Regions from separate parts of the Shewanella sp. ECSMB14101 genome, predicted to be linked through region 1. Evidence: predicted binding sites of a transcription regulator. Region 1 holds the regulator's gene; the other holds the start of a gene.
The links. The regulator MetJ, encoded in region 1, represses methionine synthesis genes. The targets are predictions, from matches to a motif close to TAGACGTCTAGACGTCTA.
Positions count from the first base shown of each region.

Region 2: a site for MetJ is predicted at 1,423-1,440, ahead of metK (methionine adenosyltransferase). Genes of this name have one in related genera too.

Region 1 covers NZ_JSFF01000007.1:23,771-27,192, reverse strand. Annotated here, with positions in the region: gene NY07_RS07865 (conjugal transfer protein TraF) at 1-612, shown strand, start outside; gene NY07_RS07860 (sulfite exporter TauE/SafE family protein) at 664-1,404, opposite strand; gene metJ (met regulon transcriptional regulator MetJ) at 1,482-1,796, opposite strand; gene metB (cystathionine gamma-synthase) at 2,020-3,186, shown strand; gene NY07_RS07845 (bifunctional aspartate kinase/homoserine dehydrogenase II) at 3,206-3,422, shown strand, end outside.
Region 2 covers NZ_JSFF01000017.1:84,724-88,145, forward strand. Annotated here, with positions in the region: gene NY07_RS13770 (flavin reductase family protein) at 1-126, shown strand, start outside; gene metK (methionine adenosyltransferase) at 227-1,378, opposite strand; gene tkt (transketolase) at 1,843-3,422, shown strand, end outside.

The DNA.
Region 1 (3,422 bases):
GACCTTGGGCTTGCCTTGAGCTTTCCACTCTCGATAGTCAATATGCCGATAGCGGTGGGGATTTCTCCCAAGCTTCAGCGTATAGATACCTATAACTATGTGGTCAGTGCTAATAACTACGATGTCGATGACTTTGACGACAACAAGTATCGCAACGATGAAAGCGTGTTTAACTTGGATATCGGCGTGGCCATGCAGCCCATAGAAGGCTTAACTCTGGGCCTATCTGGACGCAACTTGGTGAGTCAGAAGCTCGATACCGTTGAGACCTTGGGGCGTCAGTTTACCTATCGCATCGAGGCCTTATACACCTTAGGTGTTGCCTATGATTGGGATAAGTTCAGTTTGACGTCCGATGTGGATCTCAACGGTCATAAGCGCTTTGACGAGCTGGGTGAAACACAATATTGGCGCATAGGTGGTGAAATGAGAGCCACAGATTGGTTTGCGTTGCGATTGGGTTATCGTCACGATATGAAAGATACCAGTAGTAACCTCTATAGCTTAGGTACGGGCTTTACCATAGGGCGCTTCTTTAACTTAGATCTTACCGGTTTAGTGGGCAGTGACGATGCCTTTGGCGGCGTGATTCAAACTTCTTATCATTTTTAGCCTAAGGTAGCGATAATCGAAAAGCCGGCAATATTGCCGGCTTTTTCTATTTTATAGCAGACTCGTTATCGACTTGGCGGCCAATAGGATAGCACTCAGGCTACAAAGAATAAGCGTCATCATGCGGGTCTTTTGTTTGTCTATGCGTCCGACGAGTCGGTTTGCCATCAGATAACCAAGCAGCACTGAGGGCAGTAGTAAGGCCGAGCAGTAAAAGTGTTGCGGGGTAAGTAGCCCTGTCAGCCCTAAGATCACCATGGCGATGGCGGAACTGAAGATAAAGAAGGCCGATAATGCAGCGCGAAACTGCTTGGCATCTTTGCCCGAGAGTAAGATAGCCAATGGCGGACCGCCTATGGCAGCTATGTTGCCGAAGATCCCCGAAATCACGCCAGCGCTAAAGAGAGAACGTCGATTGACCACCAGGCTAACCCTGAGCAGGCTCAGCACTACGGCAATTGCGACAATGATGGAGATTGTGAGTCCTAAGATAGCTTGTGGGGCGAACAAGAGTAAACCAGCGCCGATAAATCCACCTGGGATTCGACCAAGCAAGGCGTATTGCAGCCCATTAAACTCCAAGGCGCCGCGTTCACGAAATAGGGTCAATAGGGCGATAGAGAAACCCATTAAGATCACGGGCGCCGGAACCAATGAGGGCTCGATAAGATAAAGTAACGGTGAGGCTACTATCGCCATGCCAAAGCCGATAAGGCTCTGGGTAAGAGCGCCGACAAAGACGATAAGCGAGGCGAGCGCTAAGATCTGTGGATCGAGCGGAAGTGCAGGCACAGGGATAGTCCAGACTAAGTGTGAAAACTAAAGAGGGATCGCCTAGCGATCCCTCTGTCGATTAGTGTGTGGCCGTGTTATTCCATCTCTTCCCACTCAATGCCCATTTCGGTCATTAGGCGTTTTACCTCTGCTGGAATGCTGTCGGGTTTATCTTTAGACAGGTCATCATCGTGCGGCAGTGGCTGGCCAGTATAGGCATGTAAGAAAGCTTCGCAGAGTAACTCACTATTGGTGGCGTGACGTAAGTTATTGACCTGGCGCCGAGTGCGCTCATCGGTTAATACCTTAAGCACCTTTAGAGGAATAGAGACAGTGATCTTCTTTACCTGCTCATTCTTCTTACCATGTTCAGCATAGGGGCTGATATAATCGCCATTCCACTCAGTCATTGACTCACCTGTAAATTCTCAAATTCGGTGCAGATTTTAAACCCTTACAAAATACAGTCAAATTATTGCCTCTAATTTTTGGTAATTGCAAATAGATTTCTAAATGTTTGGACGTCTAAACGTCTAAAGTTGTTGACGCTACCCGTTGGCTTAGGTACATTTAGACGTCCAGACATCTCTTTTGCCAGAGGTCTCTGCCCAGATTCGAATTGAGGAGTTGAAGATGACAGAGCGTAAACTAGCCACCGCCGCCGTAAGACAAGGCATAGAGTCAGACACTCAGCATGGTGCCGTGGTGCCGCCTATCTATCTGTCGACAAATTACTCGTTTGAAGGGCATCAACAGCCGCGGGCATTCGATTATAGTCGTTCGGGCAATCCTACTCGCTCAATCTTGGGCGATGCAATTGCCGAGTTGGAAAAAGGGGCTACTGGTGTGATCACCTGCACCGGCATGGCAGCCATCACTCTTGTGACCAGCCTGCTAGGGCCTGAGGATCTCTTGGTGGTCCCCCATGATTGTTATGGCGGCAGCTATCGACTCTTTACCAACCTCGCGAAGAAGGGTGCCTTTAAGTTAGCCGTAGTGGATCAAACCGATGATGTCGCGTTACGCCAAGCGCTATCACAAGCGCCTAAGATGGTGTGGCTTGAGACACCTTCTAACCCGCTGCTGAGGGTGGTCGATATTGAAGCCATTGCACAGGCGAGCCATCAGGTTGGGGCGCAGGTTGTAGTGGATAACACCTTCTTGTCTCCCATCTTGCAGCAACCTTTGTTGCTCGGCGCCGACATAGTGGTGCACTCGACCACCAAATATATTAACGGCCACAGCGATGTTGTCGGCGGGGCCGTGGTGGCCAAAGACCCTGAGGTCGGCGAGTTACTGCACTGGTGGTCTAATACTTTGGGGCTGACCGGTTCGGCTTTTGACAGCTACCTGACCCTGAGGGGATTAAGAACTCTCTCGGTGCGTATTCGTGAACATCAGGCCAACGCCCAGAAGGTTTTGGCCCTGCTGTGTGACCACAAGGCGGTAGAAAAAGTGTATTATCCGGGCCTTGTCGAGCATCCTGGCCATGAAATTGCGGCTAGACAGCAGAAGGGCTTCGGCGCAATGCTCAGTTTTGAGTTAAAAGGCGGTGAATCGGCACTCGTTGCCTTTTTAGATGCGTTACAATACTTCTCGGTAGCCGAGAGTCTGGGGGGCGTGGAGAGTCTGGTGGCAGTACCTGCGACTATGACCCACAGAGCGATGGACCCAGAGGCGCGTCGCGAAGCGGGTGTTAAAGATACCCTGATCCGCTTGTCAGTAGGGATTGAAGATGGCGAGGATCTGGTGGCAGGTATACTCGCCGGTTTAGAAGCGGCTATCGCGGTAAGTAGTTAAAGGGTTTGAGGAGCATAAAATGACACGATGTCATTTGCATAAATTTGGTGGTTCTAGTTTAGCGGATGCAGATTGTTACCGCCGCGTCGCTCACATTTTACTGACTCATGGCCACAGCGATGATTTGATCGTGGTGTCGGCTGCGGGTAAGAGTACCAATTTTTTATACCGCTTGCTGGAGCTGTGTGACTCAAATCAGCTATGGCAAGAGGAGTTACAGGTGCTGGTGAGTTACC
Region 2 (3,422 bases), on a different contig from region 1:
GGCAGCATCGATATCGAGCAGCTCAATAGTGTTTGTGTATCAGGGCTTGATTGTTATCACCGCACCGAGCGGTTAGGCAGGCTCAGTTATGCAAAGCCAGGTAAGCCAATAACGCTTATCGATTAGCGGTTGCGCTGATACGGGTGAGGAGCGGTCAGCAAGGGTTAATTACGCGAGTACCGACATAAAAAAACCGCCATGTAGGCGGTTTTTTTATTAAAGCGGATTACAGCTTAGCGTCTGCGCGCAGCGCTTCAGCTTTGTCGGTGCGCTCCCAAGGGAACTCGTTACGACCGAAGTGACCGTAAGCAGCGGTTGCCTTGTAGATAGGACGCGCCAGATCAAGCATCTCGGTCAGGCCGTATGGGCGCAGGTCGAAGTGCTGACGTACTAAGCCGATTAACACCTCTTCTGACACCTTACCGGTACCGAAGGTTTCAACGCTGATAGAGGTTGGCTCTGCCACACCGATAGCGTAAGAAACTTGAATCTCACAGCGATCTGCCAGACCGGCAGCGACTATGTTTTTGGCTACATAACGAGCCGCATAGGCTGCGCTGCGGTCAACTTTTGACGGGTCTTTACCCGAGAAAGCGCCGCCGCCGTGACGAGCCATGCCGCCGTAGGTATCAACGATGATCTTACGACCTGTCAGGCCACAGTCGCCCATAGGGCCACCGATAACGAAACGACCGGTTGGGTTGATGAAGAACTTGGTCTCTTTGTTCAACCACTGTGCAGGTAGTACAGGCTTGATGATGGTTTCCATCACGCCTTCGATCAGATCAGACTGGCTGACGCTGTCACAATGTTGAGTCGAGAGTACCACCGCGTCGATGCCGACGATCTTGTTGTCTTCGTAGGCGAACGTCACCTGGCTCTTGGCATCTGGACGCAACCAAGGCAGGGTGTTGTCTTTACGTACTTCAGACTGACGCTTCACCAGTGCATGAGCATAGGTGATAGGGGCTGGCATGAGTACGTCGGTTTCGTTGCTGGCATAACCAAACATCAAACCTTGGTCACCGGCGCCTTGCTCTTTAGGATCGGCGCGATCGACACCTTGGTTGATGTCAGGTGATTGCTTACCAATGGCGTTCAGTACCGCACAAGAGTCGGCATCGAAGCCCATGTCTGAGTGAGTGTAACCGATCTCGCGAACCGTCTTGCGGGTTAGCTCTTCGATATCAACCCATGCAGAAGTGGTCACCTCGCCACCTACCATCACCATGCCGGTTTTGACGTATGTTTCGCACGCAACACGTGCCTTTGGATCTTGCTCTAAGATCGCGTCGAGTACCGCATCAGAAATTTGATCGGCGATTTTATCTGGATGACCTTCTGAGACCGACTCAGAGGTAAACAAGTGCTTTGCCATAATGGAAAAATCTCGTCTTTAAACAATTTGAATGTGTAGAAGTATCTACATCTAGACGGCCATTTTAGTGGAAATCAGATCGGATAACACCCTTTTCAGTAAAAATTGTGGAGTAAAACCGGGTAAATATTCTAATGCCTGGGATGAGTTAATCTATTTTTGTTATCTAAGGTTATGTTATTTATAACCTTTAGTTGCTTTGTCTAACTTAAAACTATCTTATTTCGATACGGGCGAGATTGAGCGGGTGATCAAATCTGCCTGGCTTGGTGTGGTCAATCTTATTCCGTTAGCCCCAGTAAAGGGCAAATAGCGGCGGACCCTAGGTGGGGGAAATTAGCGGCTATATGGATTTAATCTAAGGGAATCGGTGAATTTTATTTGCGTCCCATCCGCGAGTAGGGGAAAATATGCCCCCAATTATTGCCCGCAAAATCCCCAACATAAAATCAGCAGGAGAGAGCATGTCATCTCGTAAAGAACTCGCAAACGCTATCCGTGTGTTAAGTATGGATGCCGTTCAAAAAGCCAACTCTGGTCACCCTGGTGCCCCAATGGGAATGGCTGATATCGCTGAAGTGCTTTGGAATGACTTCCTTAAGCACAACCCGAATAACCCAGAGTGGGTCGATCGCGATCGTTTCATCCTATCTAACGGTCACGGTTCAATGCTGATTTACTCTCTGCTGCACCTAACAGGTTATGCATTGCCAATCGAAGAGCTGAAGAGCTTCCGTCAATTGCATTCTAAGACGCCGGGTCACCCAGAATATGGTTACACCCCAGGTGTTGAAACCACCACTGGTCCTCTAGGCGCTGGTATCAGCAACGCCGTGGGTATGGCGATTGCCGAGAAGACACTGGCGGCGCAATTTAACCGTCCGGGTCATGATATCGTCGATCACTTCACCTACTGCTTCCTGGGCGATGGCTGTCTGATGGAAGGTATCTCTCACGAGGCGTGTTCACTGGCGGGCACCCTAGGTCTTGGCAAGCTGATTGCGTTTTGGGATGACAACGGTATCTCTATCGATGGTCATGTTGAGGGCTGGTTTACCGACGACACAGCTAAGCGTTTCGAATCTTACGGCTGGCATGTGATCGCCGGTGTTGATGGTCATGACAGCGACGCGATTCGCGCGGCTATCGAAGAGGCTAAGTCAGTTACCGACAAGCCAAGCATGATCTGCTGCAAAACGGTTATCGGTTTCGGTTCGCCAAACAAGTCTGGTAGCCACGACTGTCACGGCGCGCCACTGGGTGATGCGGAAATTGCCGCGGCACGTGAGTTCCTGGGTTGGGAACACGCACCGTTCGAGATCCCAGAAAACGTTTATGCAGGTTGGGATGCTAAAGAAGTGGGCGCGGCTAACGAGTCTGCCTGGAATGAGAAGTTGGCCGCTTACGAGGCTGCCTACCCAGAACTGGCTGCAGAATATAAGCGCCGCGTGATCACTGGTGAACTGCCAGCCGATTTCGAAGAAAAAGCACAGGCATTCATCAAAGAGTGTCAAGAGAAAGGCGAAAGCATTGCTAGCCGTAAGGCGTCACAAAACGCTATCGGTGCTTTCGGTGCCATCCTACCTGAACTGCTCGGCGGTTCGGCTGACCTGGCAGGTTCTAACCTGACTCTATGGTCTGGTTCTAAGGGCATTCAGGAAGATCCAGCGGGTAACTACATCTACTACGGTGTACGTGAATTCGGTATGAGCGGCATCATGAACGGTATCTCGCTGCACGGTGGTTTCATCAACTATGGCGCAACCTTCATGATGTTCATGGAGTATGCACGTAACGCGGTACGTATGTCAGCGCTGATGGGCATTCAAAACATCTTCGTTTATACCCATGACTCTATCGGTCAGGGTGAAGATGGCCCGACTCACCAACCGGTTGAGCAGCTGGCTAACCTGCGCATGACACCAAACATGATGGTATGGCGTCCATGTGATGCGGCTGAAACGGCTGTGGCTTGGAAGATGGCTATCGAACGTCGTAAGGCGCCGACCTCTTTGATCTTCAGCCGTCAAGGTTTGCCTGCACA